4 regions of the Deinococcus peraridilitoris DSM 19664 genome follow, and region 1 is predicted to be linked to each of the others. Evidence: riboswitches for the same ligand, from Rfam matches in the RefSeq annotation. Region 1 holds a riboswitch; each other region holds the start of a gene.
What was found. A riboswitch is a leader RNA that binds a small molecule or an ion and turns the genes downstream of it on or off. The one in region 1 is predicted to bind cyclic di-GMP.

Region 1 (7,374 bases):
TCTCCTTGTTCAAGATGCCCTGGTTCCAGGCGCACCCCACCTTGCCCCGTACCGTCCCGACCTCCAACCCCACGAGGTAGGAGCGTGGCTGCCCACTTCCCGGCGGCACCACCCACTTGAGAAACACCCGGGAACCCGGCGCTCCACCTGAACCTGCCGAGCGCAGCGCTTTGCTCCCCCTCCTTACAGGAACAAGGACAGGACAATGGCCATATCCCGAAGCACCGGGCCGCCCCGGTGCACAACGACGTGCCCCCTCCGGGGAGGGGGCTGGGGGGTGGGGCAACGCGAGAAAACGAAAAGACAACCGCCAACACGCAACTCCTCCCCACACATCCCCCACAGGCAAACCAATCCACCCCCCTCCCCCGTATAACCATTCAGCAAGGAGCACAAATGCACACAAACTGGTTGGCAGCATGGTTAACGGCAGTCGCGCTCAGCACGGCAGGATTTCTGGGCCGCGCCTGGGCCAGCCTGACCTATCCTCCACAGGAACTTTTCGGCGTCATGACGCAGTTCATGGGCGTTCCGCAGGTCTTTCAGCTGGTTCACTCGATTTTCGGCCTGGGACAGGGCGGCAAGACCTTTGCCTTTCTGGGAGTGGTGGTGCTGTGGCTGGGCGGGGTGACCGCGCTGGGGATGCTGCCTCCTGTGGCCGGGGCACTGGCGCTGGGGCTGGGGCTGCTGCTCATTACCCCGTGGCCGGTGGCGCTGGGCTACGCGTTGGCCTTTCTGGTGTTCAGGCTGGCCATCCAGGCGCTGCTGCGCCCGTTGCGTTTCGGTGATGGCACGCGGCGGCAGGTCACCGGAGCGCTCGTGGGCGGCTCGGCGCTGCTGGTGACCGCCGGACTGACCGGCCTTTTTCGCACAGGCACAAGCCCGGCACCTGCCACAATCGGCGCGGGCGGGGAGTTGCCAGGGGACATCACGCCCGTCAAGGACTTCTATTACGTCTCCAAGAACCTCGAAGCCTTCGATCCGGTGGTCGATGAAGCCAAGTGGCGTCTGAAGGTCAGCGGACTCGTCAAGTCACCTGGCAGCTTTTCCCTGCAGGAGCTGCGCCAGTTCGAGGCGCGCACCATCGAACTGACCCTGTCATGCATCTCGAACCCGGTCGGCGGTCCCTTGCTGGGAAACGCGCTCTGGACGGGCTTCACCGTGAGCGACCTGCTGCGCCGGGTGGGCGTGCAGGGCGGCGCGAAGTACATCGTGTGGCGCGCCGCGGACGGTTACGAGGAGTCCTTGCCGCTCGGTGAAGCCTTCGAGCAGGACGTGATGCTGGTGTACGCCCAGAACGGCGAAGCGCTGACGAACAAGCACGGTTTTCCCCTGCGGGTGCTGATTCCGGGCCGCTACGGCATGAAGCAGCCCCGCTGGATCACCGAGATCCGCCTGACCGACCGTGACGTGCCGGGTTACTGGGTCAAGCGCGGCTGGAGCAAGACGGCGCACGTGGAACTTACCAGCCGCATCGACGAGCCTGCCGAACTGAATCCCAGCGTCAAGGCCGGGCAGCCGGGCACCATTCGCGGCATCGCTTTTGGTGGTCTGTTACCGGTGACCAGAGTCGAGGTAAGTCTCGACAATGGTCAGACGTGGCAGGCGGCGCGTCTGACCGCGCCGCGCTCTCAGCACGCCTGGACCTTGTGGGAGCTGCCCTGGACCCCGGCGCCGGGGAATTATCAGGTGGTGGCGCGCGCCTTTTCGGGTCAGCAGGTTCAAAAGGATCAGGACAAGGACGCCTTGCCTGAAGGCGCGACCGGCTGGCACCGTTTTATCGTGTCGGCGAGCTGAGTCGGCGAACGCGGCAGGCAGGATCACTCCGGCCGCGTTCGACCGTCAATCGTTGGGATACCGGTCGAGGCCGAGTCCGCGGCTCTCCAGGGCTTCGCGCAGCATGGGGATATTTTTCAGGGCGTGGCCTTTGGTGGTGTTCTCAAAGAAGATGTAAAGCTCCTCCAGCTCACCGGCGACCTCGGCAATCTTGTCGGCCCACTCGTCTATTTCGGCGCGGTTGTACAGGTAATCGTGGCGTTCGGCGGCGCTGCCACCTTCCCACCAGGTGCTCTTGTTGCGTCCGTGCAGCCGCAGGTATCCGACTTCCGAGGTCGCGTAGACGCGCGGCTCGGGCATCCCGCCCACGGGTGGGTAGTCGGGGCTCACCCAGATCAGACCGAATTCACCCATGCCCTCGCGCACTTCAGGTTTGTCCCACGACGCGTGACGCAGCTCCACTGCCAGTTCGCGGCCCGCGAAGCGCTCGGCCAGGTCCAGCAGGTACTTGCGGTTCTCGGCAGTGCGGTGAAAAGAGTAGGGAAACTGCGCCAGGTAGGGGCCCATCAGTCCAGCTTCGCGCAGCGGCTCGGGGCTTTGCAGCATCCGGTCGAAATCGGCCGTTTCCGGCTTCCGGGCGTGCGTGAAGACCTGGTGCAGCTTGACGGCAAAGCGGGTTCGCCCCGCGGAGCGGCGGGCCATGCCCTCGAAGGCCTTGAGGCCCGGAATTCCGTAGAAGCTGGAGTTGAGCTCGACAGCGTTGAAGTGTTGAGCGTAGACGCTCAGAAAATCGGGCTTTTTGGTGCCTGCCGGGTAAAGCCACCCTTGCGACAAGTGGTCTGTGTCGATTTCCGACGGCGCGAGCCATTCGTCGTTCGCGTAGCCGCCGGTGCCCATGTAAATGCGCATGAGCCAGTGTAATCCCAAGGATGGACAGCCTACGCCCAAAAGGGATTTCCGGCTCACCTTATAGGCTCGGGCACCGGCAGCCCGGCACCGTTTTCATCGCGTACCGTCTTTCCGATCCGCACGGTTTCTTTCCCATACCGTGGACAGACAACCCTCAGTTCAATGGCGGCAGCGAGGTCTCTTCATCGCCTTGCAGTGGAAGCCGGACGACCTGGAGTGTCAGCTCCAGGCAGGCTCGGGTGCTTCTGGCAATGAGCGTGAAGTGCACATCGCGTCCGACGATGTCTTTGAGTACGAGGGGCCCACGTTCTGGAAAACGCTCGAGGTGGAGTTGCACTTCCACCGGCCATCCGTCGGCGTTCCACAGGCGGGCAGTGAAGGTGGATCCTTCGCCGGGCTCCAGCATTTCGATCAGCTCTACAGGTTGTTCGAAGGTCAGGCGCAGGAGCGTGACGGTGGCTCCCAGTTCTCGCAGCGCAAACGAGGTCAACTGTGGCCCTTGCATGTGCTCGCGGACGAGCAGCCGGCTCCCGGCCGGACCTGACGCCGCCCCGCCGTCCTTGCGGACAAAGACGGGGGTGGCCAGGACTCGCTTGACGTCCTCTCCGGTAATCGGGGCGTTGAGGGTTTCGAGCAGGTTCCGCTTCATGCTGCCTCCCAGAAAGATTGGACGAAAAGCCGGTCGCACCACTTGCTCCCCCCGCCCAAGGTGCCCGAATACAGGGCGAGGTTCAATGCATCTCTTCACCGAGGCAGAAGCCGGATGAATGATGAGGATTATAAGGGAAGTCACTTCCCGGACTTCGGAGTTGATTGGACAGACCTTGCCGTGGTTTATTTGCGCTGACGTAACAATTCACTGAGCAGCCGTGCCATGTCGCCGAGAGCCTGTGGATCGACGGAGCGTCTCTCCGGGCGTTTCTCGACCTGCGGCGTCGACCTGCCGGGAGCAACGTAGGCTTCGTACAGCGGCCGCAGGCCTTCCACCAGCTCTCGCGCGACGCTCTGCAGGGTGTCGCCCGTACCTTTTGCGGGGGCCTCCTCGCCCAGGGTCCAGGGCAAGCTCGCTTCCAGCGCTTGCGCCAGCGCCGTCCACTCGGGGGCACTGGAGGTTTTTCCGTGTGCGTTGTAAACGTGTGCGGCTGCGACGGCCAAACTGAGCAGGGCGTCCTTTGCTGCTTTCGGGGTGTCTGGAGCCGCAGCAATGAGCAGGCCCTGTGCAAAGGCGTCATGCAGGGAATCGGCCAGGTAATCGGCGGCGAAGTCTCCCTCGCGCAGCTCCTGCACCGTTTCACTGGTACGTCGGTAGTGCCGTTCGGTGAGGTTGTCGAACACGAAGCGGCCCTCAGCGTCACGGGAAACGAACTGAATCAGGGCGCCATTGCGCCGTCGACGCCACAGCTCGCCGGGTTGCCGGGGTGCGCGAAACAAGACTAGAGCGGTCATGGCTTCTCCTTACTGTTAGCATGCCGCGTCGCCAGAACCGCTATTGGTCAGTCGACACCAGTTGGCCCGCCACAGGATGCACTACGGCTGCCCGCCCCGCTGCGTTCCCTTACGCCTCGAGATGCGCTTACCCTGCGGCGTCCTCAGCGGACGCGCAGGTGAGGGTGCTCGTTGAGCAGGGCCCAGAACACCCCGATGGTGCGCACGGCATCGATGAACTGGGTGAAATCCACGGGTTTGACCACGTAAGCGCTGGCGCCCTGTCGGTAGCAGTTGGCAATGTCGCTGTCCTCGCGGGACGTCGAGAGCATGACCACCGGAATGTGGCTGAGCCGTGGGTCATTCTTGATGGCCTTGAGGACGGCCAGGCCGTCCATGTGTGGCATTTTCAGGTCGAGCAGCACCACGGTGGGCTGTCCTGCGGGGCGTCCGGCAAATCTGCCGGTGGCGCGTAGGTAGTCGAGTGCTTCCACACCGCTTGCCGCGACGGCCACATCGTGACCCAGCTGGCCTTCCTCGAAAGCAGCTAGTGCCAGCTCCACGTCGTGAGGATTGTCGTCGACCAACAAAATGCGTTTGGCATGCATGACATTCCTCGCTTTCTTTCCGTCGCAAGTGCCGCACCAGGCGTGTGCTGGCGCCGGATGGGCTTACAGTCTACCGGAGGAATACGCGGCAAGGCTCCTCAAACGAGCGACGCGCGGTGGAGTCGACACGGCGGTGGCGACGGTGGACGGTGGCTTCGTTTTGGCAGGCGTGGCCGCCCCGAATGTTCTAGGCAGGCGTCTGCGGTATCCACGGTGGAGTCAGGCCGGGCGGTACACTGACCGCGTGTTGACCAAACGCATCATTCCGTGTCTTGACGTGCAAAACGGGCGGGTGGTAAAAAACGTCCGCTTTTTCGAGGATCACCGGGACGCAGGCGATCCCCTGACACTGGCCCGCGCCTACGAGGAGCAACGTGCCGACGAGCTGGTGTTCTACGACATCACCGCCACTCACGAAGGCCGTCGGCTGATGCTGGACGTGGCCGCACGCGTCGCCGAAGAAGTGATGATGCCCCTCACCGTCGGAGGCGGCGTCACCACCGTGGAAGAATTTCGTTCGCTGCTGCTGGCGGGAGCTGACAAGATCAGCGTGAATTCCAGCGCCGTGCGCAATCCGCCCCTGATCCGCGCCGCATCCGATCACTTCGGGGCGCAATGCGTGGTTCTCTCAATTGATGCCAAGAAGCGAGCGGATGGATCGGGCTGGAACGTCTTCGTGGGCGGTGGGCGCGTCGATACCGGCCTGGACATGCTGGAGTGGGCGGTCCGAGGACAGGAGCTCGGCGCGGGTGAGATCGTTCTGAATGTCATGGACGCGGACGGGACCCGGCAAGGCTTCGATCTGGAAGCCACACGCCTGGTGGCGCGCGCCGTGGACGTGCCAGTCGTCGCTTCCGGAGGCGCGGGGAAGGCCGAGGATTTTTATGACGTCCTGACGCACGGTGAAGCCGACGCCGCGCTGGCCGCGAGCGTCTTTCACTTTGGCGAACTGACGGTGCCCGACGTCAAACGGGAATTGAAGTTTCGTGGCTTGCCGGTGAGGCCATGAGCACGCTCAGCTTCGACGACGTCACATTCGATGAGCGCGGCCTGGTGCCCGTGGTGACGCAGGACGCTCGCACCGGAGAAGTGCTGATGCTGGCGTGGGCCAACCGCGAAGCTCTGCAGCGCACGCTGGAGTCGCGCCAGGGCACCTATTACTCGCGCTCCCGCCAAGAGCTGTGGGTCAAGGGTCTCACCAGCGGCCACACCCAGCGGGTGCGCCACGTCTCCCTCGATTGCGACGGCGACGCCGTGCTGTATCAGGTGGAACAGGTCGGGCCGGCGTGTCACACCGGCGAACGAAGCTGCTTTCACCGTTCGTTGCCGGGAGAAGGCGACTCGTCGCAAGGGAGGGGCCTGGACGGCGTTCTGGAGCGGGTATATGCCACCATCGAGACCCGGTTGCGCGAGCAGCCCGAAGGCAGTTATGTGGTCCGCCTGCATGCGGGCGGCCTGGACCGGGTCCTCAAGAAAGTCGCCGAGGAGTCGGGCGAGGTACTGCTGGCCGCCAAGAACGGTGACCGGGCAGAACTCGCCACCGAAACTGCGGACCTGCTGTTTCACCTGCTGTTTGCGCTGGCCGAGGTGGGCGTGACACCCGCCGATGTAGCGCAGGTGCTCGAGGCGCGTGAAGGCAAAAGCGGTCTGCGCGGTCCGAAGGAAGCAGGCTGAGCTTCGGCGTTCCGCTGAAGTTATCGGTGCTTGTTGCGACGCAACGAAGACGCGCTTCAGGAAAGAATCTCTACCCGGTCAGCCGCCTGGTTCAATACGTCGTACACCACCATCAGGTTGTCCGGGTGGGCATGAGCGTGCTGCCGACCGACAATTTCTCCGTTGCAGATTGCCACGAAAGTGGGCGTGCCATTCAGATTCTTCCATTCGAACGTACACCCGAGGTCGTCGAGCTCACGCAGCATGACGGCGTACTCGGGCGCGGCAATGGTGTCGCGCCACGTGCGGTTCAGATCCGGCAGGCTGTCGTTCATTCCTTCAGGGTAGCGAGCCCGGCGCACTGCCTCGCTTATGAAATCTTGAGCGGAATGTCACCGCACCAGAGTTGCTAGGGTGCAGGTATGCGGGAATTCTGGGATTACTGGTGGCGCTTTCTCAAATTCACGGTGGGTGCCTTGGCCGTACCAGTGCTGCTCTACCTGTTGCTGTTGTGGCTGGGCATCCTGCGCTGAACTGGTGCTGCGGTAGGTTGCAGCAGAGTAAAGACTTCTTCATGACTACCAAACGATCGTTTTGGGCGTGTTAGCTTGGGGACATGAAAAATGCCGTCAAGTTCACCGACATGGAGCGTGCGCTGGTGCTGGACACGGTACGTGTGACCGAACAGGCCGCGCTCGCAGCCTCTCGTTTCGTGGGCAAGGGCGACAAGAACGCCGTGGACGCCGCAGGCACCGAAGCGATGCGCGCAGTGCTCAACAGCCTGGACATCGACGGAACGGTCGTGATCGGTGAAGGAGAAATGGACGAGGCGCCCATGCTGTTTATCGGCGAACGTCTGGGCGGACTCAAAAACACGTATCCCGTGGACATCGCGGTCGATCCGGTCGAGGGCACCACGGTCACGTCGCGGGGCCTGCCCAACGGGGTCGCCGTCATCGCGCTCTCGGAAAAAGGTGGGCTGGTGCACGCACCCGACATCTAC
Region 2 (7,374 bases), on a different replicon from region 1:
CGCGCGCACCTGCGGACTCATGGCCTGCTGGAGCATGCCCGTCCTCGATCAAACCGGGGCAGTGCTCGGCACCTTCGCCGTGTACGCACCCGCAGCGTGTACCCCCACGCCCGCCGAAGTGGAGGTCCTGCAGGACGCAGCGCAACTGACGTCGCTGCTGATCGAACGTGATGAAGCACAAAAAGCCACGCGCCGTCAGGCACTCCACGACCCACTGACCGGCCTGCCGAACCGCACCATGATTCACGAGCTCCTCGGGCACGCGCTGAGGACCGCAGTACGAACCGGTGAGTTCGTCGCGGTTGGCCTGCTGGATGTCGATCAGTTCAAACGTGTCAACGAAGCACTCGGGCAAGCCGGAGGAGATGAAGTCCTGCGACAGATCAGCGCGCGTCTGCAGACAGCGCTTCCCGTGAACTGCACGGTCGGTCGCGTCAGCGCCGACGAGTTCGTGCTGCTCGCCCCGCAACTCTCCGGGGACGGCGCGTTGGCCTCCCTGGCTCAAACCGCCCGGGAAGTCTTTCATACGCCATTCGTCGTGGAAGGTGAGGAACTGTTCGTCACAGCCAGCGCCGGCTGGGCGCTCTTCCCAGGTGACTCGCTCAATCCCGAAGCGTTGCTGAGCCTCGCGAACGCGGCCATGCAACGCGCCAAGCGTGACAACCTCGGCTGGACACGCTTCACGACTGGCCCCAGCCTCCCCGACCGCCGCACCCTGAGTCTGCGTAATGCCTTGCACCGCGCGCTGGAACGCCAGGAACTCAGCGTACACTTCCAGCCGATCGTGCACGCCGGGGACGCGCGACCGTACAGCGTTGAAGCCCTGCTGCGCTGGCAGCACCCGCGGTACGGCAGTGTGTCCCCGGCGACCTTTATTCCCCTGGCCGAAGAGTCCGGCTTGATCATGTCGATCGGTGAGTGGGTGCTGCACGAAACCTGCCGGGAGCTGAAGGCGCTGCAAGTCAGCACTCCAGGCTTGCGGGGACAGGTGAACCTCAGCGCCCGGCAGTTCAGCAGTCCGCACCTGCTCGGGAGTATCCGGGCTGCCCTCGAAGCAGCAGGGCTCGATCCCAGTCTGCTGGAGCTGGAAATCACGGAAAGCAGCATCATGAGTGCTGAGGATGCCGCCCTGACCATGCAAGGCCTGCGGAAACTCGGTGTACGCCTCGCAGTGGACGATTTCGGCACAGGTCATTCGAACCTGGCGTACTTCAAGCGGTTTCCCGTGCAGACCCTCAAGATCGACCGCTCGTTCGTGCAGGACGTTGGAGAGAACCCGACTGGTACGGACGCCATGATCGTCAGGACCATGGTGGGTCTCGCGCGGGCGTTGAACTTACAGGTTGTCGCTGAAGGCGTGGAAACCGAGAAGCAAGCCAGTTTCCTGCGAGATGCTGGGGTGGATTACCTGCAAGGCTGGCTGTACGCGCGCGCCATGACCGGCGAAGCTTTACTTCACTGGCTGACTGAACGTCACGAGCAGGTGCTTTCAAGGCCCTGAACGAACGCGGCAGCTAACCTGAGCAGAGGAGGAGCATGCACACCCCCACCGACTTCTCGCAGATACTCACGCGCGCCGTACATGCCGCGACCAACGGCCTCATCGTCACCCAGGCGGACGGTGACTTTCCCATCCTCTACTGCAACCCGGCTTTCGAAACGCTCACCGGCTACCCGGCCAGTGAAATCCTGGGACGCAACTGCCGCTTCCTGCAAGGCCCCGGTACGGACGCGTACACGCGTACACAAATGCGTGAGGCGCTGTGTGCTGGCCTTTCCCTGGACGTCGTGATTCTGAATTACCGCCGGGACGGCACGCCTTTCTGGAATGCCCTCAACCTGGCCCCAATCCATGACGAGCAGGGGCGTGTGACGCACTTCGTGGGTGTACAGACTGACGTGACGGACCGGGTGCGCCTCCAGCGGGCCCTGGAGAAGAAAATCCAGACGGATGACCTCACCGGACTCGGGAGCCGCGCGTCGTTCCTGGAGGCGTTGCAGCTCGCCATCCAACACTCTGCTTCTTCGCCATTCGCGGTGGGATTCGCTGACCTGGATGACTTCAAGCGCGTCAACGACTCGTTGGGCCATGAAGCGGGGGATGAATTACTGCGTCATGTGGCCATCCGCTTACGCGAAAGTGTGCGCAAGGGAGACCTGGTCGCTCGCCTGGCGGGAGACGAATTCGTGCTGCTGTTACGGGAACTGGAGGACTGCTCGGTGGTGGAAGCCGTCGCGAAGCGGGCGTTGCAGGCGCTTGAACGACCCTTCAGCCTCAAAGGACTGCAGGTGCGGGTTGGAGCGAGCCTGGGTTTTGTGGTGCCATCAAAAGGCGTGAGCGCCGTGGAAGTGCTCTCGAGTGCCGACCGGGCGATGTACGACGCCAAGCATCAAGGCAAGAACCGCTTCGTCATCCAGGATTGCCGCTGAGGCTCAAGGACGGCAAAGTATGGGGTCGCGAGCTTACTGCTGGGCACCAAGTAGAAAAGCAGACCTGCAGACTCCCGTTCTTCTCTTTCGGACAGGTCAGGCTGAATGACCTGCTGTCCGGCAGAGGATGTGCTGCGAGGCGTTATCTGGGGAGTTGCAGGTAAAACGTGGCCCGCTCACCCAGGCGCCCTTCTGCCCAGATGCGGCCATGATGACGCTCCACCATCCGCCGTACCGTTGCGAGTCCCACCCCGGCTCCCCGGAACTGATCCTTGCGATGCAAGCGTTGAAACACATCAAAAAGCCGTTTCTGAAAGCGCGGATCGAAGCCCGCACCGTTATCCGTCACCGAAAAAACGACGCTTTCACCCTTCACTTCTGCCTGAATCCCGATACAAGCGATTTCTCGTTTCGAGGTGTACTTCACCGCGTTGGACAGCAGATTTTCGAACGACTGACACCACAGCAGCGGGTCACCCTTCACCACCGGGAGGCGCTCGCTGACGCCACGCCGCCGTGCGGCTTGGGCAACGCTGACTTCGCTCCGCAGAACGGCCAGCACAACGGCTTCGTCGACGTCGACAGTCCAGGTTCTTCGTCGCTTTCCCTTCCTTGCCTCCAGTTTGCTCGCCCCTCGCATGTGCAAGGTCAGAACCTGGAAGCAACTCCTGAAGCACTGCCGGTTATTCTCGGAGTTCTGAACCCCGTAGAGGAACAACAGGTGCACCTCAGGAAGCCCACAGGCTCGGACCGTCCAGTCTTCTAACTTCCATCTCACATTTACAACGAAATCACGGTTTGTTATGCTGAAGTCATCAGGACAGAGTGACTCTCTGACTGATAGAAGCTTTGAAGCGTCGTCCTGTACACGGGCACCTGGGACGCGTGGAGCCAGTGGTGCGACCGGCTATTAGTCACGCTTTCCGCCTTACCCCGGAGAGCACCGCTGCCGTCTTCCCTGGAAGCGGCCTTTGCCAGAGTCAACAGGAGGCACCGTGCAACGAATTACCCGCACGGACAACGACCAGGGCATTCCGCTGACGGTCACGATCGAACGGACGGGCGCCCTCACCACGAGCAGCATCAGCATTGAAAGCGATGAAGAAAAGTGGCAGTTCGAGGACCACAACACCTTGACGCAGACACTTGATTGGATCATGCATGACGCGCGCAGCAAGGCGGAGCATATCTCCACCCAGTACCGCAACGCCGCGCTGGGCGGATGGGCCGTCACATTCATCATGCCGGTCGGTCATAACGGCGAACTGAGTATTTACGACCGGTGGCTGTTCAGGAAGCTGATGAGTTGCTGCCCTGCATTTCAAACCACCTGGAATACCATCGAGCACAGCGGCAGTATGACCCGCATCCTGCGCCAGGATGACCACTTCCGCGTACAGATTGCTCCGGAAGGTTCGCCTGCCCATGCACGAACGTTCTCCTTCAAGGCAGATAACTTCACCTCCATCCTCGAGCACATCGCTACCTACACCAGCACGGCCGCTGTCAAGCACGCGGCTGACTAAGGAGCTTCATGCGCAACCGCGCCGTACTCATTCCCCTGTTCCTCAGCCTCGCCGCATGCGGACAATACGCTGGCTTCCCGGCTGGTTCTCCTTCAACCCCCATTCAGATTCAAAGCGTCGCGTTGGGCGATACTCGGGTATTCATCGCGGACGGTTCCCGATGGTGGGCCGACGGCTCGCGCTGGTGGGCGGACGGCTCGCGCTGGTGGGCCGACGGCACCCGTTGGTGGGCGGACGGTTCGCGTTGGTGGGCTGACGGCACCTTTCAACCGGCCCCGGAAAACAGCGCTGCCTTCAAGCTCATCGGACTTGACCGCATTCAGGACCTCGCGTCCAAGATGGGGCAAGGGGTGATTGTCGCGGTCATCGACACGGGCGTGGACTTCGAGCATCCCATGCTCAAAGGCGCCCTCCTTCCTGGCCATGACTACATAAACAATCGCCAGGGTGCGCGTGAGGAGGGGGGAGACCACGACCTGGCTTATGGTCATGGTAGCGCCGTCGCCGGCCTCATCCGTCAAGTCGCGCCAGCCGCGACGATCCTGCCCATGCGTGTCCTCTCCCCGGATGGGAGTGGCCTTGACAAGGCCGTCGCGCAAGCCATTCGTGACGCGGCCGCGCAAGGCGCGCGGGTCATCAATCTGAGCCTCGGGACCAGCACCTCGACGGGCGGTGTGCGTGACGCCATCGTCAGTGCGACCGAACAAGGCGTGATTGTGCTCGGCGCGAGTGGGAACGCAGGCGAGTCCAAGCCACAATCACCCGCCTGGCATATGGGGAACCCGGATGCCGCTGGTCGGATGTCGCTCAGCGTCGGTGCAGTCGATCAAGCTGGAAACGCCGTGAGCTGGAGCAATGCCGGCAGTGAAGTCGTCGCTCCCGGTGTGAACATGACCACTGCTTACCCTGGCCAGCGTCTCGTGAACGCCTCCGGAACGAGCTTCAGCACGCCCTTGGTGAGTGGCGCGGTCGCCCTCGCGCTTGCAGAGGGCGCAAACGCGAGCCGCTTGAGCGAAACGTTGAAGAGCAGCAGTCAACAAGGCCGTCTGGACGTCGCAAACCTGATGGCTCAGCCAAAATAAAAGTTTCAAGAAGACAGGAGCGTGGCACGCCACGCTCCTGTCAGGGTGTCTATGTCCAATCGCCTGCCTACACCTTACGCTGGCCACACCATCCTGGAAGAAGCCCTGTCGCAATGCGGTCTGGACGATCAGCGTGCCATGCTGTTGTTCGAGCAGGCTGCCAGTATCGCGCGTGATACGCGTGATCGCGCTTTGTTGGCCAAAGCCTTGAATGGCATGGCCCGAATTGAGCATGCGCACGGCGACAGTCACGCCGCTCTTTTTCACCTGCGTGAAGCGCTTGAATTGCGCCGCGAAACGCACGACCTGAACGGCGAAGCGGCCATTCTGTGCAACCTCGGCGCTCTTTACACCGACCTCGGCCAGTACAACTTCGCTCTGGATTATCTGCTGAAAGCACTCGGCATTATCGATGAGCAAAGTGACCGCAAGCGCGCCTCCATGCTCGCCGCAAATCTCGCGCGAGTGTACGATGCCCTCGAACAAACCGGGTCGGCAGAAGAGCATTATCAGACGGCCCTGCGTCTCGCGCGTGAGTCCCAGCAGCGTATCGGAGAGGTGATCTTATGCGCCAACTACGGAGACTTCCGGCGCCGCCAGGGGCACTACGATCACGCCGAGCAGCTTCTGCGTCACGCCCTGGAGTGCGCAGGAGGTGAGGGTGTATTCCCGGCGATCGCGTTGCATCCGCTCGGGTTACTGCACCGTGATCGTCACGACCGTGCATCCGCTCTGGATGCCTTCGCGCAGGCGATGCGCTTCGCGCGTGAACACAACGACACGGACACCCTGCTCGAGATCATCCTCAGCCAAGCTGAAACGCACCTGCAATGCGATACACCCGAGCTGGCCAGGCAGGTGCTGGAAGAAGGCGTACAACTCGCGGAGGAAAGTGGACGCAATCGTACCCTCGGCCGAATCCTGCACCTGCTGACCGACGCCCTCGAACGGCTCGACCAACCAAGCCTGGCGCTCGCTGTTTCTCGCCGCGCCAACCAGGTCGACTCAGACGTTCTGACTGCGGAAGCGTACCGCCAGACCCGTCAACTCACCACCCAGTATGAACTCGAGCGCGCCAAGGCTGAACTGGAAGCGCAACATCAGAAGTACGACGCGCAACGTCTTGCCAAAGAAGAGCTGGAACGCGAAGCGACCGCGAGACTCCGCGAGCTTGAACGGCAAGCGTTGTACGACCCCTTGACCGGCCTGCCCAACCGCCTGCTGCTGGCCGACCGGTTTCGTGTCGCGCTCGAGCTCGCCGTGCAGCAAGGCACCCAACTCGCTCTGGGTGTCATCGACCTGAATAAGTTCAAGCAGATCAACGACACCTTCGGTCACCACATCGGCGACCAGCTCCTCGTGGAAGTCGCGCGTCGCCTGGAAGTCGTCATGAACGGGCAGGACACCGTCGCCCGCATGGGCGGGGACGAGTTTGTGCTGCTGATTCGTGACGCTGACCGGCCACAAACGGTGCTGAGCGTCGCGCGACGCGTCCTTCGAGCATTCGAGCCGGTCTTCGCGCTGTCAGGGCATGAACTCCACGTACGGCCCAGCGTGGGTTTCGCGGTGTACCCCGATGACGCCCTGACGTACGAAGCGCTGTTCGAGCAGGCCGATAAGGCCATGTACGACGCGAAAGTGCGTGGGAGTGGCTTCGAAATCCACAATCACCAGAGTGAACGGCGGGCGCCTGCCACGCTGGAAAGTGCATTACACCAAGCCCTCGCCTTGGGGCAGTTCAAGTTGGTGTACCAACCACAAACCACGGCAGGCGGGCAGGTTCGTGGCGCTGAGACGTTCCTGCGCTGGCAGCACCCGCACTTCGGGAATGTGCCGCCCGCTGAGTTTCTGCCACTCGCCGAAGCCACAGGGCTGAGCTTGCCCATCGGCGCGTGGGTGCTCGCGCAAGCCTGTCAGGAAGCGACCACCTGGCATGGCCGGATGGTCGCCGTAAATCTCAGCGCCCGCCAGTTCGCCCACCCCAACCTGTCAAGGTCCATTCATGAGGCGCTGGAGTGCAGCGGCTTGCCGCCTCATCTGCTGGAACTTGAAGTGAACGAGGAGATGCTGGCTCGCCACCCGCACCGCGCCCGCTCCACCCTGCAGGACTTGAAAGCGCTCGGAGTGCGGGTCGTGATTGACGATTTCGGCTCGGGCTTCACGAGCTTCGCGGCCCTCAAGCACGATCCAGTTGACGGTGTGAAAATCGATCGGGCGCTCGTGAATGACTTACAGGCCCGCGAGCGACCCGGTCGGGACGAAGCGCTGGTCACGGCCGTTGTGCACATGGCTCACGCGCTGAACCTGGACGTCATTGCCGAGGGAGTAGAAAACGA
Region 3 (7,374 bases), 1.3 Mb from region 1:
CGCGAGCCTGGGTGCTGGAAACAGGGCCGAAGTTTTGGGAGAGACTGATCCGCAGCGAGTTGCCGTTCGCCAGGGACTTATCGACTTCAGCATTTAAACCAAATCCGCTCTGTGAGAAGTCGGGCCGACTGACGCCGGCGCTCACCCGTAAGCCGTTCTCAGCCTGCCAGCTTCCCTCAATGCTTCCGCCCACGCGGCTGGTGCCGCCGAGTAGATCGAACGCCACGTTGAGCTTGGGTTTGAGGATGATGGTGTTCGTGCCGCTGGTCATGGGATAGTCGAGACTCGCGGAGTACCGCAAGGCGTTCGTCGCCTGAGCGCCCGCCTGAACGGTCCGTTCATTCGTGAGTTCCTGTTTGAGGTGTCCCCAGTCGAACTTATAACCGGCACCAAAGCTGGTCTTTATGGTGGTTTTCTGGGTGGTGAGTTGTTCGGACCACGTCACTCCGGCGCGCAGCTCCATGCGGGTGTCCCGCACCTGCAAAGCGAATTCTGCGTCCCTGGCGGTAACAGCGTTCGCGGTGACAAGGTTGACGCCACCACGCAGGTTTGCCCCGACGCCAAAGGAACTCACCTGCGCACCCAGGCGCAGTTCCGCGTCTGCACGCCCGGTGGGGGTGCTGTCGAAGCCGGGCATGCGGTAACGAGCGCCTCCACCCACCCGCTGCACGTTCAAAGCGTTGTCGTTCAGGGTTACGTCGACGTCTCCCTTCACGGCAACGCCGTCACCTCGCACACCCAGTTCCCCGCGGGTGGTCACGCCCGGTGTAACTGCCTGCGCGGCGAGGGTGGTCGTCACACCTCCAGCAGCGAGGTCGACAGCCACGCGCGCGTCACCCCAAGCCATGCGCTGGCCGAGTTCTATACCGGCGACAAGTTCACCGGGACGGTCACGACGCAAACCGGCGTACGTGCGGAGATTGCCAAGGCCTGTGTTGTAGATTTCACTCTGCAGCGCCACTGCCGGAGGGCGGACAGTGAAACTGGAGAAGCCGGGCGTGGTGGGCCCCAGGCTAACGCGGACATCTGGCGTGCGGACTTCTGCTTCGAAATGACGAGGCTCGACGCTCAGGCGCAAGTTCACGTTCGGCGTGAGGGGGCCGGACACGGAAAAGCGAAACCGCAGACCGTCATCCCCACCGACGACCTGCACTTCGCCGGGAAGGGTATGCCGGGCGGTACCCGCAGCGGGCGCGGGTGAGAGGACATCCGCGCTGATACTCTGCTCGGCCGCGGCACCCGAGGTGCGCGCACGCAGCGTCACGCTGTGTTTAGCAAAGTGCGCTGGCACGGATCCGGAGACCCGCACATCCTGGATTTCGCCGGGGGCAAGAGTCAGGGTGGCCGGGGTCACGCGTGGCTGACCCTGGCCGGCAGCACTAAGAGCCACCTGGGCAGGCGCGTTGCCGTCATTGCGGACCTGGAAGGTTGCCTCAGCCTGTCCGTTTGTGGCACTCGCGGACAGTGCTCGCACGTGCAGGGCGTCACGTTGTGGGACGCGCACGCCCATTTCAGTCCGGACGTTATTCACGCTCACCATCACGGTGTGCGTGCCGGCGGGAGTACTGCGGGGGACACGGACGACGACCATTTCTACCCTCGCTTCACCTGGCGCCAACGTGAGGGTGCCGGGTGAAACGAGTACCACCCAGCCTGCGGGCAGGCCGAGTTGGAGTTGCACGTCACGCGACTCCGGACCCTCGTTGCTCAGATGAACCGCGAGCGTGGCCGTTTGACGTTCGGTGACCTCGACGACGCCACCTCTCAGCTGAAGCTGCGCGCTGGCATTGGGCAGCAACCCCAGCGTGAGTGCCAGTACAAGCGCTGCCCGCCGGACAAGCACGTTATCTCACCTCGACCTGGTAACGCGCTCCAAAAGCGTGATCCTGGGCCTCGTCGTCGGCTATGACTACCAGGGTGTACTTGCCATTCGGGAGATCCAGGGCGAAAGTGTCACGCAAGGACGTGCCTGGGTACAGGCGACGGTAACGGCTTGTGACGGTCGCGGCGAGCTTACCTTTGTCATCGAAGGCTTCGAGGGTAAGCTTCCGGACGATCCAGCGTTCGCTTTCGGCGTGCGTGTCGACACTGAAGGCAAGCTTTCCCTGTTCGTCACGCAGCAGTTGTGGGTTGTTGAACCGCACTTTCGTGTCCCCACCGGGCAGGTCAGCGACGACCTGCACCATGAAGCTGATACGGTTGCGGACCGTGAGGCCGCTCCCCGTCGCGGGTGGCAATTCCGGCGTGACGTGAATGGCACTCCAGTACGTCCCGATGGCGTTCGCGGGTGCGGTCAGGGTGTAATGGACGACCATCTTGGATTTTGCTGGGAGCGTGACTTCGTGGGTGTCGAGGGCAATCCACTTGGAGTTGGAACGAGGGAGGGTGCCAGCAGGATCATGACTAGTCGTACCGTCTGCCTGGAAGTGGTAGTCGGTGAGCGAAATGGTCGCGCGGGCTGGAGCTTCGGAAGGATTGGAGAGTGTGAGCGTGCCCTTGTAGACGCCACCGGGCGCGAGCGTCGTGTGATGGGTGAGTGCACCTTCCAGGCGAACTTCCGCGAGGGCAGTAGCATTTAGGGTGAGCGCTGCGAGGGCGAACAAGGCTTTGTTCATCATGGGCACCTTCGTGAAAAGCGCGTCTGACCCAGAGGCCAGACGCGCCTTTATCGCTTGATTTACTCGTCGGCGAGGGTGTAGGTGACGGTGACGTCTCCGCCAATGAAGCCTTTGGTGGCCGTAAAGCTGTAGGTAAGGGCTGCAGCGTCTTGGGTGATGAACTGGGTAATTCCGGTAACGAGGGCCGCTTCAGCTCCCAGCGTCTGGGTGGAGCCGACGCCGTTAGGGTCGCCAAGGGCGGCGGTAGGGGTGAACGCAACACTGCCGGTTACGTTGGTGGGCACGCCCGTAGCCTTGACGAGAACTTTGCGGGTAGTGACGCCAATCTTGTCCTCAGCGTGTGTGCTGTAAGCGAGCGTGGCATTGGCGTTAGCGAATGCCTTCCCAAGTTCCGTGATAGAGATTGTTACTGGTCCAGCCACCACAATCGTGTCTTTGATGTCGTTGGTCAGGGTGACGGTGTTGGTGGCAGGGCCCGCGCCAGCAAAGGCGGTGGTAGCGGCGCCGAGGGCAAGGGCAGCAAGAACAACTTTAAGGTTACGCATGTAAATACCTCTTTTTAGGCACCCAATCGTGGGTGTAAAGGGTTCACCTCTCTGAATAGAGGGAACAGACGAAAAGCCGGTCGCACCACTCGCTCCCCCCGTCCCAGGTGCCCGATTAAAGGGCGGGGTTCTTCGCGTCTCCTCGTCAGAGGCTTTCTCTGAACGAAGTACCTGTAATATACGCGAGGTTTCTCACAGAACTCTTACAAGAATATTCCGCATGTTGGTTCTAGACTTCGTCATCAATTCGGCAGTACGCGAAACCGCACCCGGCCGCCCGGCCGGAGCTGCGACGCCCGTGTAAAGTCGCCGGGATGCAGCAGGGCCGGCTTGTCATAGCCACCCAGCGTTCCCCGATCGTGCAGCAGCAGAATCGGCGTGCCGCCCGGCGTGACCTGCACCGCCCCGATGGGCACGGCTTCCGACAGGATCTCCCCTCCCGGTACCGGCGTTCCCTCGAACTGCACCCCGGTGCGGTCGGCCGTTTTGACGGTGAAGGTGCCGCTCGCCAGGGCGCGCAGAGCGGCGGGCGAGGCCTGCGGGCCGGGCAGCAGGCGCAGCACTTCGGGGTCACGCGCCGGGAAGTACGGCGTGAACGAGAACCCGGCCTGCACCGGGCGAGGCGCGGCCACGCCCAGCACGTCCCCCCGGCGCAGGGGTCGCCCCACCAGGCCGCGTAGATCGACCGAGGCGCTGCCCAGAAACGAGCGCGATTCGAACCCGCCCGCCACCGCGAGGTAGCCACGAACACCGAACGGCGCACCCGCGAAGCGCAGGGTGTCGCCTTCCCGCACGGTGAAGGTGGTGAAGGGCGCCACGGGCCGGTCGTTCAGCAGCGGCGTCATTCCGTACCCGGCGAAGACGGCGCTGCCCGTTCGCAGGGCCCGCAGAACCGGACCCTGCACGTTCAGTTCCAGCAGCGGCGTGTGCGCGTCGTTGCCCACCAGCCGGTTCGCGAGGCGCGCCAGGGCGGGGGCCTGCGCGCCCGTGCGGCTCAGGCCGAAGCGCCCCACCATCCGGCGGCCCATGTCGACCATCAGGTCGAGCAGACCGGGCGCGGCAACCTCAAAGAGCGGGAGCTGCGGCGATGCGGGCAGCAGCTCCAGCGCGGGCGGCTCGGGCGGAATGTCGCCGCCCGATTCCTGAAAGCGCACCTCGTCACCGCTTTCCAGCAGAAAGGGTTCCGGGCGGTGCGGGTCATACAGGCTCACCAGGGTGTGCCCCAGCAGGTTCCAGCCACCCGGTGACGCCAGCGGGTAGATGCCGGTCTGCGCGTTGGCCATCGCCACCGAGTGGGCGGGCACCCGCGCGCGGGGATTGGGGCGGCGCGGCAGGCGCAGATCGGCGTCTACCTCACCCAGAAAGGGAAAGCCGGGGCTGAATCCCACCGCGTAGACCCGGTAGGCGGCGCCGCTGTGCCGCCGCACGAACTCGTCGCGCGAGAGCTTCAGGCGCGCGGTGACTTCGGGCAGGTCCTCGCCGTCGTAGCGCACGGGAATGGTGACGGTCCGCCCGGGCTCCTCGGTGCGGGCCTGCGCCCCCTGCTGCGCGGCCCAGCTTCTCACGCGCGCTTCGTTCACGGTGGTGGGGTCATATTCGATGTACAGGCTGGCGTAACTGGGAATCAGGTCGGTCACGCCGGGCAGCGGGTGTTGCAGCAGACGGCGGGTCAGGGCCTGCAGGCGCGCGTTGGCCTGCGCGTCCATCCGGTCGGCAAAGCGCAGGTAGAAGCCCAGGACGCTCAAGCGGGCCTCCTCAGCGCTGCGAGTGCGCGCGGACCCGCACGCCCTCGGCTTCCAGGGCCTGGCGCACGGTGCGCGCGATGTCAGGCGCTTCGGGGTTGTCACCGTGAATGCAGAGGGTTTCGGCCTGCAGCTCGACCCAGCCGCCGTCCAGGGCCTGCACGCGGCCCTGCGTGACCATCATCACGGCGCGGCGGGCCGCCTCGGCGGGATCGCGGATGACCGATCCCGCCAGGTCGCGGCCCGCCAGACGGCCGTCGCTCAGGTAGGCGCGGTCCGGAAAGACTTCCAGTACCACGGGCAGACCGAGTTCGCGCGCCACGCGTTCCATCAGGCTGCCGCTCAGGACGAAAAAGGGCAGGCCAGGATCGTAGGCCTTGACGGCTTCGGCGACGGCGCGCGCGGTCACTTCGTCGCGCAGCATGCGCAGGTACAGCGCGCCGTGCGGTTTGACGTGGCTGAGTCTCAGGCCCCCTGTCTGCACGAACGCCTGCAGCGCGCCGATCTGGTAGAGGGTGTCGGCGTACAGTTCGTCTGCTCCGGCGGCCAGGTCGCGCCGTCCGAACCCCACCCGGTCGGGGTAACCGGGGTGCGCGCCAACCGCGACGCCGTGTTCGCGTGCCAGCGCGACGGTGCGCTGCATGGTCAGGGGGTCGCCGGCGTGAAAGCCGCAGGCGAGGTTGACCGAACTGAGAAAGGGAAAGAGTTCGTGGTCGCGGCCCATCGGCCAGGCGCCGTAGGACTCACCGGCGTCGGCGTTGATATCGACTTGCATTTCGGTCATGGAGTCTCCTGTAGAGCAAGCGGGGTCTGTTCAAACTTTACCCGAGCGCTCTTGGACTGGAAGGGGAAGGTCGCGCTTGACATTCTTTGGTTAATTCGGTATTTTCCAAATTAGCAAAATATCAAACAATCACCAGCTTCCCAGGAGACGCATGACCAGCCTGAACGCCCCTACCTCCAGACCCTTTCTGCGCGCCTTTCTCAGCCTTTACCCGCTCGGTCTGCTCGGCGTGCTCTCCCTCGTCCCCACGCTCGGCCCGACCCTCTCCTCCCTGATGGCGGGCAGCACCGCCCCCACACCACCGCTCGCCCTGCTCATCACGCTGGTCGTCGCGCAAAGCGCCGTTCAGCTCGGCGTGATCGTCGCCCTCGGCACGATCGTCTCCCCTGCCCTGAACAGCCGCTCGCTGCTGCTCGGCCGGACCCTCCACGGGCAGCCCTTGTGGCCCGCGCTGCGCTCACAGCTTCCCCTGGCGCTGCTCGGCACGGTGCCCGTCGTCCTGGGCATCCTCCTGCTCGACCGCGCCTTTCGCCCGCACCTCAGCGAAGCCTGGCAGAGCGCCGTGCAAAGCCAGACCGTCACGCTCGCCTCGCGCGCCAGCGCCCTGCTCTACGGCGGCGTCACCGAGGAACTGCTGATGCGCTGGGGCGTGATGTCCCTCATCGCCTGGGCGCTGTGGCGCACCCTGCAACGCCGCGCCGCGCAACCCGCGCCCTGGGTCTTCTGGACGGCCATCATTGTCGCCGCGCTGCTCTTCGGGCTCGGTCACCTGCCCGCCGTCGCCAGCCTCGCGCCCCTCGATCTCCTGCTTGTCGTCCGCACCATCGTGCTGAACGCCATCGGTGGACTCTGGTACGGCTGGCTGTTCTGGCGCCGCAGCCTCGAAGCTGGTATGAGCGCCCACGCCTTCACGCACGTTCTGTTCTGGCTGCTCGCGCCCCTCGCGGTCTGAGGCCAGAGCGCTTCTCCTTCACATTTTTCCGCAGGAGCACCCATGCCCCCCACCCGCACCGCCCACCTCGAGCGCCAGCCGGCCAATCTGGCCTCCAGGCTGCACGTATGAACGACGTCTTCAAGGCCCTGGCGGACCCGACACGACGTGAAATTCTGCGGGTCCTCAAGGAAGGCGAGAAAAGCGCCGGAGAGCTCGCCGCGCTCTTTGCGCTCAACAAAAGCACCCTCAGCGGACATTTTGCCGTCCTGAAGGCCGCCGATCTGGTCGTCACCGAAAAACGCGGCACCACCGTCATCTACCGCCTGCACACCACCGTTTTCGAAGACGTCCTGTCCGGCCTGTTCGAGTTGTTCGGACGCGATACGCCCAGGGAAAACGAGGAGAAGACATGATCCGACGCAACGACCTCCGCAAAGAGTGGCCGACACTGCTCGCCTTCGCCGTGACCTTCGCCGCGAGCGCCTACCTGTGGCCCCGTAGCCCCGAAGTCATTCCGGTGCACTGGGGCCTGAACGGTGAACCCGACCGCTTCGGCAGCCGCGCCGAAGGCCTCCTGCTCCTTCCTGGCCTGCTGCTGGGCAACGCCTTGCTGATGCTCGCCGTGGAGCGTTTCAGCGCGCACGGAGCGCGGAACGCCACCGTCCTGCGCACGGTTCGGCTGGTGATGGGCGTCACCGCTGCCCTGCTGACGCTGCGCATGGTGTTCGACTGGGAGGTGCCCCGCACCGTC
Region 4 (7,374 bases), 870 kb from region 1:
CACGGGCTTCAGAACGCGCTCGACGTCGAGCTGATCGCCAAGTGCCTGCCCGCCATCGAACGCGGCAAGAAGGTCAAACTGCTCGAAGTGGCGCGCAACGTCAACCGCAGCGTCGGTGCGATGCTCTCGGGCGAGCTGGTCAAGCAGCGCCCCGAGGGTCTGCCCGACCAGACCATCTTCATTCAGATGGAAGGCACGGGCGGTCAGAGCTTCGGCGCCTTTCTGGCCAAAGGCATCACGCTCTACCTGATCGGCGACGCCAACGACTACACCGGCAAGGGCCTATCAGGCGGGAGGGTAGTCGTGCGGCCCAGCATCGACTTCCGCGGCGACTCGACCAAGAACATCATCGTCGGCAACACCGTGCTGTACGGCGCGACCGAAGGTGAGGCCTTTTTCCGCGGGGTGGCGGGCGAGCGCTTCGGCGTGCGCCTGTCGGGGGCCACGGCAGTGGTGGAGGGCACCGGGGATCACGGCTGCGAGTACATGACCGGCGGCACGGTAGTAGTGCTCGGACAGACGGGGCGTAATTTTGCCGCCGGTATGTCGGGCGGCATCGCCTACGTGTACGACGAGGACGGCCAGTTCGCGCGCCGTTGCAACACCGCCATGGTCACCCTCGACCGGGTGCTGACGGCAGGCGAGCAGGAAGCCATCACCGACAAGGCCTACTGGCATCAGGGTCAGCGTGACGAGGAGCTGCTGCGCAAGCTCATCGAGGATCACCACCAGTGGACCGGCTCGCTGCGCGCACGCGAAATTCTCGATAACTGGGCGGCCTCGCTGCCGAAGTTCGTCAAGGTGTTCCCGCGCGAGTACGAGCGCGCCCTGGGTGAACTGAACGGCAAGCGAAACAGCGTTGCCGCCGAGCGAGAACTCAAGGGAGCCACGCATGGCCGCTGATCTTCAACAGTCATCACCACAGGTTCTACGGAGTCAACATGGGTAAAGTCACCGGTTTCCTGGAGTATCAGCGCGTCAAAGAAAGCGCTGAGCCGATCGACGCGCGCCTCAGGCACTACAAGGAGTTCGTGGTCGAACTCAAGGTCGAGCAGGCGCAGGTTCAGGCCGCGCGCTGCATGGACTGCGGCGTTCCCTTCTGCAACAACGGCTGCCCGGTCAACAACATCATTCCCGACTTCAACGACCTGATCTACAACAACGAGTGGCGTGCCGCGATTGACGTACTGCACGCGACCAACAATTTCCCCGAGTTCACGGGCCGCATCTGTCCCGCGCCCTGCGAAGCGGCCTGCACCCTCAACCTCACCGATGAGGCCGTGGGGATCAAGTCCATCGAACGCGCCATCATCGACCGGGCCTGGAAAGAAGGCTGGGTCGCGCCCCAACCGCCCACGCACAAGAGCGGTAAACGGGTCGCCGTCGTGGGCTCCGGTCCGGCGGGTCTGGCTGCCGCGCAGCAGCTGGCCCGCGCGGGCCATGACGTCACGGTGTTCGAGAAAAACGATCGGGTGGGCGGTCTGCTGCGCTACGGCATTCCCGACTTCAAGATGGAAAAGCACCTGATCGACCGCCGGGTGCAGCAGATGGAAGCCGAGGGGGTGACCTTCCGTACAGGCGTCCTGATCGGCAAGCTGCCGCGTGGATCGAAGGTAACCAACCTGTCGCGGGAAACCCTCTCCGCCGAGAAGCTGATGGAAGACTTCGACGCGGTGCTGCTGGCCGGCGGGGCCGAGCAGCCGCGTGACCTGCCCGTTCCCGGGCGCGACCTGCGTGGCGTGCACTTCGCGATGGAGTTTCTGCCCCAGCAGAACCGAGTCAACGCGGGCGATCAGGTCAAAGACCAGCTGCGCGCCGACGGCAAGCACGTGATCGTCATCGGTGGGGGCGACACCGGTTCCGACTGCGTGGGCACCAGCAACCGCCACGGCGCTGCGAGCGTACACCAGTTCGAGCTGCTTCCCATGCCGCCCGAGCAGGAGAACAAGCCGCTCGTCTGGCCTTACTGGCCGCACAAGCTGCGCACCTCCACCAGCCACGAGGAAGGCGCCGAGCGCGAGTTTGCCATTGGCACCAAGGAATTCCTGGGCGAAAGCGGCAGGGTCACGGCCATCAAGACGGTGCGTCTGGAGTGGCAGGGCGGCACCATGACCGAGGTCCCCGGCAGCGAGCAGATCATGAAAGCCGATCTGGTGCTGCTGGCGATGGGCTTCGTGAGCCCCATCGCCGCGCTGCTCGACGCCTTCAAGGTGGAAAAGGACTCGCGGGGCAACGCGCGAGCAAGCACTGACGTGACCGACGGTTACCGCACGAGCAACCCACGGGTGTTTGCGGCGGGTGACGTGCGCCGGGGGCAGTCACTGGTGGTGTGGGCGATCCGCGAGGGTCGGCAGGCCGCGCGGGCCATCGACACCTTTTTGCTGGGCGCGAGCCAGCTGCCGAACTGAAGACGGCCTGGGGCAGGCGTTTTCGGGGGAGACCGCTGGTCTCCCCTTTCTCTTGGGGAAGCGGCGGACAGCCTGACGCTTCCGTACGACAAAGACGTATCCGCGTCTTGGTGCGGGCGTCCGGTATTGTGCGGAGTACATGAACCACACTGACTCTACTATTCGCGTTGGCATCATCGGACTCGGCGCCATCGGCGGGCGCCTGTTGCGCGAATTTCAGGCTCATGACGCTTTTCAGGTCACGCACCTGCACGACTCGGACGCCGCACGAAGCGAGGAAGCAGCGCGCGAGACAGGCGCGGTGGCCTGCGCGACTTCGACGGAGCTGCTCGCCTCAGACGTCGATCTGGTGTACATCGCCGTACCGCCGAGCGCGCACTTCGACCTGACCCTGGCCGCCCTGAAAAGCGGCAAGCACGTGCTGTGCGAAAAGCCGCTGGCGGTGAGCACCGAGGAAGCGCGGGCCATGCTGGGCGCAGCGCGCGCGGCAGGCAGGGTGCACGCCATGCAGCTTCCGCTCTACCATTCGCCCGGCGTGCGCGTCTTCGCCGAGCGTCTGCACAGCGGCACCCTCGGTGATCTGCGCCGCGCGGACCTCACCCTGGTGTTTCCCGAATGGCCTCGCGCATGGCAGATGAATCCCTGGATCGGTCGGCGCGAGCAGGGCGGCCCGATCCGTGAGTGCACGCCCCACCTGTTCGAGGTGATCGAACGCAGCCTCGGGCGGGTCGCGCGTCTGCGTGCCGACGTGGTCTACCCCGTCGACGGCGTGAGCAGCGAGGAAAGCGCGCACGGCGTGCTGGAGCTCGAATCGGGACTGCGGGTAGGCGTGAGTTTGCTGTGTCATGTTCAGCGGCCCGAGACCGTGGCACTGACGGTGTACGGAGCCAACGGCACGCTGGGCCTGGAACGCTGGACCCAGCCGGTGTACTCGGCGGACCAGGACATCCCGAAGGCGCTGGCCCTCGAAGCCGACACGACCCAGGGCAAGCTGCTCGATCACCTGGCGGCGGCCATTCATGGCCGCGAAGCCGACCTTCCCGGGTTCGGGGTGGGCCTGCGCTTGCAGTGCCTGCAGGAAGCCTGGGAGCAGGCTTCTGCCACAGGCAGCTGGATCGTGGTCGGTCCGGAGTAAACCCGCTCGCCGCGGTCAAGTCAGTGCGCGCTCAGTCCACCAGGCAGAGGTCCACCCGACTGAGCCGCCGAAAACAGCAAAAGCGCCGACGTCGTATCGACGTCGGCGCCCCACGCGCACTGGGCGCTCAGTACACGGCGTTTCGCATCAGCATCATCTTGAGATCCGTGGGGGTGGTCGCGGCCTGAATGGCGTCTTCAGGGGTCATCGCGTCCTCTTTGACCAGGCGGGCGAGGTGCTGGTCGAAGGTGTGCATACCGTACTGTTCAAAGCCGTCCTGAATGGCTTCCTTGAGGTTGGCGAACTTGTCCTCGTCGGCAATGCAGTCACGCACGGTGGCGGTGCCGATCATGAGTTCCAGGCCCAGCACGCGGCCTCCCCCTTTGCGTGGCAGCAGCCGCTGGCTAATGACGCCCACCAGTGATTCCGAGAGGCCCTTGCGAATCTGGTCGCGCTCGTGCGGTGCGAAAAAATCCAGGATTCGCGTCACGGTGCGCGGCGCGTCCAGCGTGTGCAGGGTCGAAAACACCAGGTGACCGGTCTGCGCGGCACTGAGGGCCGCCTCGACGGTTTCCTTGTCGCGCATCTCACCGATCAAAATGACATCCGGATCCTGGCGCATCGCGGCGCGCAAGGCCAACTTGAAGTCCAGGGTGTCCGTGCCAATCTCACGCTGGTAAAAGGTCGCCTGCTTGTCCTTGTGAAGAATCTCGATGGGATCTTCGATGGTGACGACCGTACTGGCCGAAGTGGCGTTGATATGGTCGAGCATCGAAGCGAGCGTCGTCGTCTTTCCGCTGCCCGTCGGCCCTGTTACGAGGATCAGACCCCGCTCCTTGCTGGAAAGCTCTCCGAAAATCCCACTGGGCAGGCCGAGGTCTTCAAAGGTGGGCAGATTGGGCCGGTGTTCCTGAATTCGCATGATCAGTGCAATCGAGTCACGCTGGTACATGGCATTGACCCGAAAGCGGGCCACTTCGGGCAGGCCATATGCGAAGTCAGCTTCGCGTCGCGCAGCAAATTCCTCGAACATTCCGGGGCGTTTCATGATGGCACGGCACATTTTTTCGAGGTCGGCCGGAGACAGCATTTTGCTGCCGATGCGTTTGATTTCACCGTTGATGCGGCCCATGGGCGGCGCGCCCGCCCGCAGGTGGATGTCGCTGGCTTTGATGTTGACAAAGTAAGTGAGCAGATCGTCGAAACTGGCCATGTAAGATCTCCGGGCGAAGGGCTCGCGAAACAGGGATGATAGTGCCGAACGGTGGTGGCCGGGCTCCGGAGCGATACAGAGCCTCAACCGCTGCTCTTTGCGCCGACCGCGAAAAGTGAAACCTTGATGTCCGGCACGCCGCGCGGCTTCTCTTTGCTAGCGCAACGCACCTCACAGAAGTCTTACGGCCACCCGGACGCGTTCATGGCGCTGCACCCGATGGCTTCCCGACCTCGGGTGTCATTGACTTAACGCGCGTCAGTTGCAGATGCGAGGTGCTGAAGAACGCGCGTACGCAGCAGCATTGTGAGCAGACCTCGACTGCTCTGTGGCCGGCCTGCACCGGAAAAGCCTGCCGTCTGTCAAGCGGCCCTCGTGGGCCAGAAGCCACACCAGCTCGCGGACTTTCCGTCGCTCTTCGTTGGTCAGTGCCATGCGTCACGCTGCCACACCGGCCCTTACAGAATTCTGTCGGCCCGTCATAAGCAACGGCCCGTGACACCGTGAAGAATTTAATCGCACTCACATACAACTTCATGTACGCTCAGGCTCGGACAAGCGCTGTCTCAGATCGACCATGGCAAAACCACTGTGAAGTGGTGACGCAAAGCTCCAGAGCCCACGTGGCTGGCTGGGCCGCCGAAAGGATAAGCATGTTCCACTACCCTGCTCCTGTCACGCCGGTCATTCCTGCTGTGCACACTGGAACCACAGTGGTCATAGGGGACGTCGAGTTCGCCGTCCTGGAGTTGCTCGGTCACGACGCCCTGACCGGGCTCGAGCTGCTGACCAGCATCGAGTACCTGCAACGCCAGCTTGGCCCCCAGTTCAGGTTCAAACGCGGGGACCTGTTCCCCATCCTGTGCGCAATGGTCGACGCCGGGCTGATCCTGAAGCGTGTCTGCCGTCTGCCAGGCGGCATCGAACGGGCGAAGTACCACCTGACCCACCAAGGAAAACTCGCCCTCGAGAGTGCCTGAATTGGTCCCGGCAGGATCGGTGATCCTGCTTCGTGCAGCGGAGCGACGCGCTCAGCTTCCCCGGTAGGTGCTGTACGACCAGGGTGAGACGAGAAGCGGTACGTGGTAATGCCCCGACTGGTCAGCGACGCCAAAACGCACCGGCACCTGATTCAGAAAGGGCACCGTGGTGCGACCGGCCAACCCGCCCTGTTCACCAAAATAGTCGCCCACGTGAAACACCAGTTCGTACTGTCCCGTTTCCAGCGATCCCCCGAAAATCAGCGGTTCGTCGGTGCGGCCGTCCGCATTGGTCACGACGGTTTTGAGCCAGGAACGCTGCTCATCGATCACGGCATACAGTTCGATTTTGACCCCAGCGGCCGGCACGCCCCGGGCAGTATCGAGCACGTGGGTGGTGAGTCTGCCCGCTCCGCTCACCGTGCGCGCTCCACCCAGCCCTCGATGAGGCCGTAAGGCTCGGGATCCACGTGAAAGATCTCGTTGTCATTCTGTATTCCGAAGCGTTCGAGGTTGTACGGGACGTGGTGTTTGTTGGGAAAAGAAAAATGGATGCGCTCGATGACCGGGCAGCGCGTCAGTACTGCCTGTCCCATCTGGTGCAGCGTGAACTGCACGGACGGGCTGTAATGATCGGTGAAGGTCTCCAGAATCTGCTGATAGACTTCGCTCCACACGGCGTCGTAATCAAGCTCGTCGGTGTTGTATTCCCACCGGGCAGTGACCACGGTCGCCATGATGCGGTCGTTCGTTTCGGGCAGTGCCGTGAACTGCTCGCGCAGAAAACCTTCCCAGCCGGAACGGGTGGTTTTCAGCACGTACAGCTCATCGATACCCGAGGTGACCTTGAACTGCCGTCCATCTCCCTCGACGACCGCCGTGTGCTTGGGGACCTGTCGTGAGAACGCGTGGCCGTGCTCCTGCCCCTGCACCTTGATGCGCTCCCAGCAATGCTGGGTGAAGGTGATGCGGGCAGAAGCAACGGTCGGACCCGCCTTGACGAAATGACGAACCAAACGCTTTCCAAACTCCTCGACGCTGCCCGTCAACTGCTCTTTTGCCAGGGCGTAGACCGTATTTCGCATGGTGTCCGTCGCCAGCAGCGCACTGTTATCCCCGCGCGTGTGCGCCGCTTCGAAGTCGCCGGTAAGCGCGACGTCCACACGAACGTCCCGGATGTCGTGCCGCTCACCTTCCCGAAAAACCTTGAAGAGCCGCACGTCGGACTTGCCGTAATTGTTCTGTCCCAAAACGATTCTGGTTCTGACGCCGGTGCTTGACTCGGTCACACTTTCCTCCCCACGGTGACTTCCGCCGTGGCCTGAACGAGATCTGCCAGTCGCAAGCCGGCAATCTTGGAAATTTCGACGAGGGCCTCTGCGATTTCCTCGTGAGGCAGGTGATGCAGCCGCCGCTCGGCCGCGTCGAGAATCGACTCCTTGGTGTGCTCGCGCACGCAGATGACAAAGGGCATCGCGAACTTCTCGTGATACGCCGTGTTGACGCGCTCGAAGCGCGCGTACTCCTCGGGTGTGAGCCGGTCGAGCCCGACCGAAGATTGCTCGCGGCTCGATTCTGCAGTCAATTGACCGGCCAGGGCGACCTTGCCGGCCAGGTCCGGGTGCGCGCGGATCAGGG

Region 2: it holds a riboswitch for cyclic di-GMP, as region 1 does, so the genes downstream of both, DEIPE_RS20595 (hypothetical protein) here and DEIPE_RS24115 (hypothetical protein) in region 1, are expected to answer to the same signal.
Region 3: it holds a riboswitch for cyclic di-GMP, as region 1 does, so the genes downstream of both, DEIPE_RS08920 (hypothetical protein) here and DEIPE_RS24115 (hypothetical protein) in region 1, are expected to answer to the same signal.
Region 4: it holds a riboswitch for cyclic di-GMP, as region 1 does, so the genes downstream of both, DEIPE_RS00365 (PadR family transcriptional regulator) here and DEIPE_RS24115 (hypothetical protein) in region 1, are expected to answer to the same signal.

What each region holds. Positions count from the first base shown of each region.
Region 1 covers NC_019793.1:3,105,903-3,113,276, reverse strand. Annotated here, with positions in the region: gene DEIPE_RS22420 (molybdopterin-dependent oxidoreductase) at 397-1,797, shown strand; gene DEIPE_RS15200 (DUF72 domain-containing protein) at 1,843-2,685, opposite strand; gene DEIPE_RS24115 (hypothetical protein) at 2,840-3,334, opposite strand; cyclic di-GMP riboswitch class II at 3,353-3,436, opposite strand; gene DEIPE_RS15190 (hypothetical protein) at 3,520-4,131, opposite strand; gene DEIPE_RS15185 (response regulator) at 4,275-4,718, opposite strand; gene hisF (imidazole glycerol phosphate synthase subunit HisF) at 4,963-5,727, shown strand; gene hisIE (bifunctional phosphoribosyl-AMP cyclohydrolase/phosphoribosyl-ATP diphosphatase HisIE) at 5,724-6,392, shown strand; gene DEIPE_RS15170 (hypothetical protein) at 6,449-6,706, opposite strand; gene glpX (class II fructose-bisphosphatase) at 6,988-7,374, shown strand, end outside.
Region 2 covers NC_019789.1:386,004-393,377, reverse strand. Annotated here, with positions in the region: gene DEIPE_RS20610 (bifunctional diguanylate cyclase/phosphodiesterase) at 1-1,501, shown strand, start outside; gene DEIPE_RS20605 (GGDEF domain-containing protein) at 1,537-2,430, shown strand; gene DEIPE_RS20600 (sensor histidine kinase) at 2,573-3,070, opposite strand; cyclic di-GMP riboswitch class II at 3,264-3,348, shown strand; gene DEIPE_RS20595 (hypothetical protein) at 3,426-3,956, shown strand; gene DEIPE_RS22770 (S8 family peptidase) at 3,965-5,038, shown strand; gene DEIPE_RS20585 (EAL domain-containing protein) at 5,090-7,374, shown strand, end outside.
Region 3 covers NC_019793.1:1,814,665-1,822,038, forward strand. Annotated here, with positions in the region: gene DEIPE_RS08910 (NEW3 domain-containing protein) at 1-1,843, opposite strand, end outside; gene DEIPE_RS08915 (FimB/Mfa2 family fimbrial subunit) at 1,845-2,618, opposite strand; gene DEIPE_RS08920 (hypothetical protein) at 2,678-3,163, opposite strand; cyclic di-GMP riboswitch class II at 3,229-3,312, opposite strand; gene pxpB (5-oxoprolinase subunit PxpB) at 3,406-4,908, opposite strand; gene DEIPE_RS08930 (LamB/YcsF family protein) at 4,919-5,689, opposite strand; gene DEIPE_RS08935 (CPBP family intramembrane glutamic endopeptidase) at 5,841-6,641, shown strand; gene DEIPE_RS08940 (autorepressor SdpR family transcription factor) at 6,749-7,036, shown strand; gene DEIPE_RS22160 (DUF1648 domain-containing protein) at 7,033-7,374, shown strand, end outside.
Region 4 covers NC_019793.1:93,033-100,406, forward strand. Annotated here, with positions in the region: gene DEIPE_RS00345 (glutamate synthase-related protein) at 1-903, shown strand, start outside; gene DEIPE_RS00350 (glutamate synthase subunit beta) at 942-2,408, shown strand; gene DEIPE_RS00355 (Gfo/Idh/MocA family protein) at 2,548-3,543, shown strand; gene DEIPE_RS00360 (type IV pilus twitching motility protein PilT) at 3,671-4,756, opposite strand; cyclic di-GMP riboswitch class I at 5,326-5,400, shown strand; gene DEIPE_RS00365 (PadR family transcriptional regulator) at 5,410-5,736, shown strand; gene uraH (hydroxyisourate hydrolase) at 5,788-6,126, opposite strand; gene pucL (factor-independent urate hydroxylase) at 6,153-7,025, opposite strand; gene uraD (2-oxo-4-hydroxy-4-carboxy-5-ureidoimidazoline decarboxylase) at 7,022-7,374, opposite strand, start outside.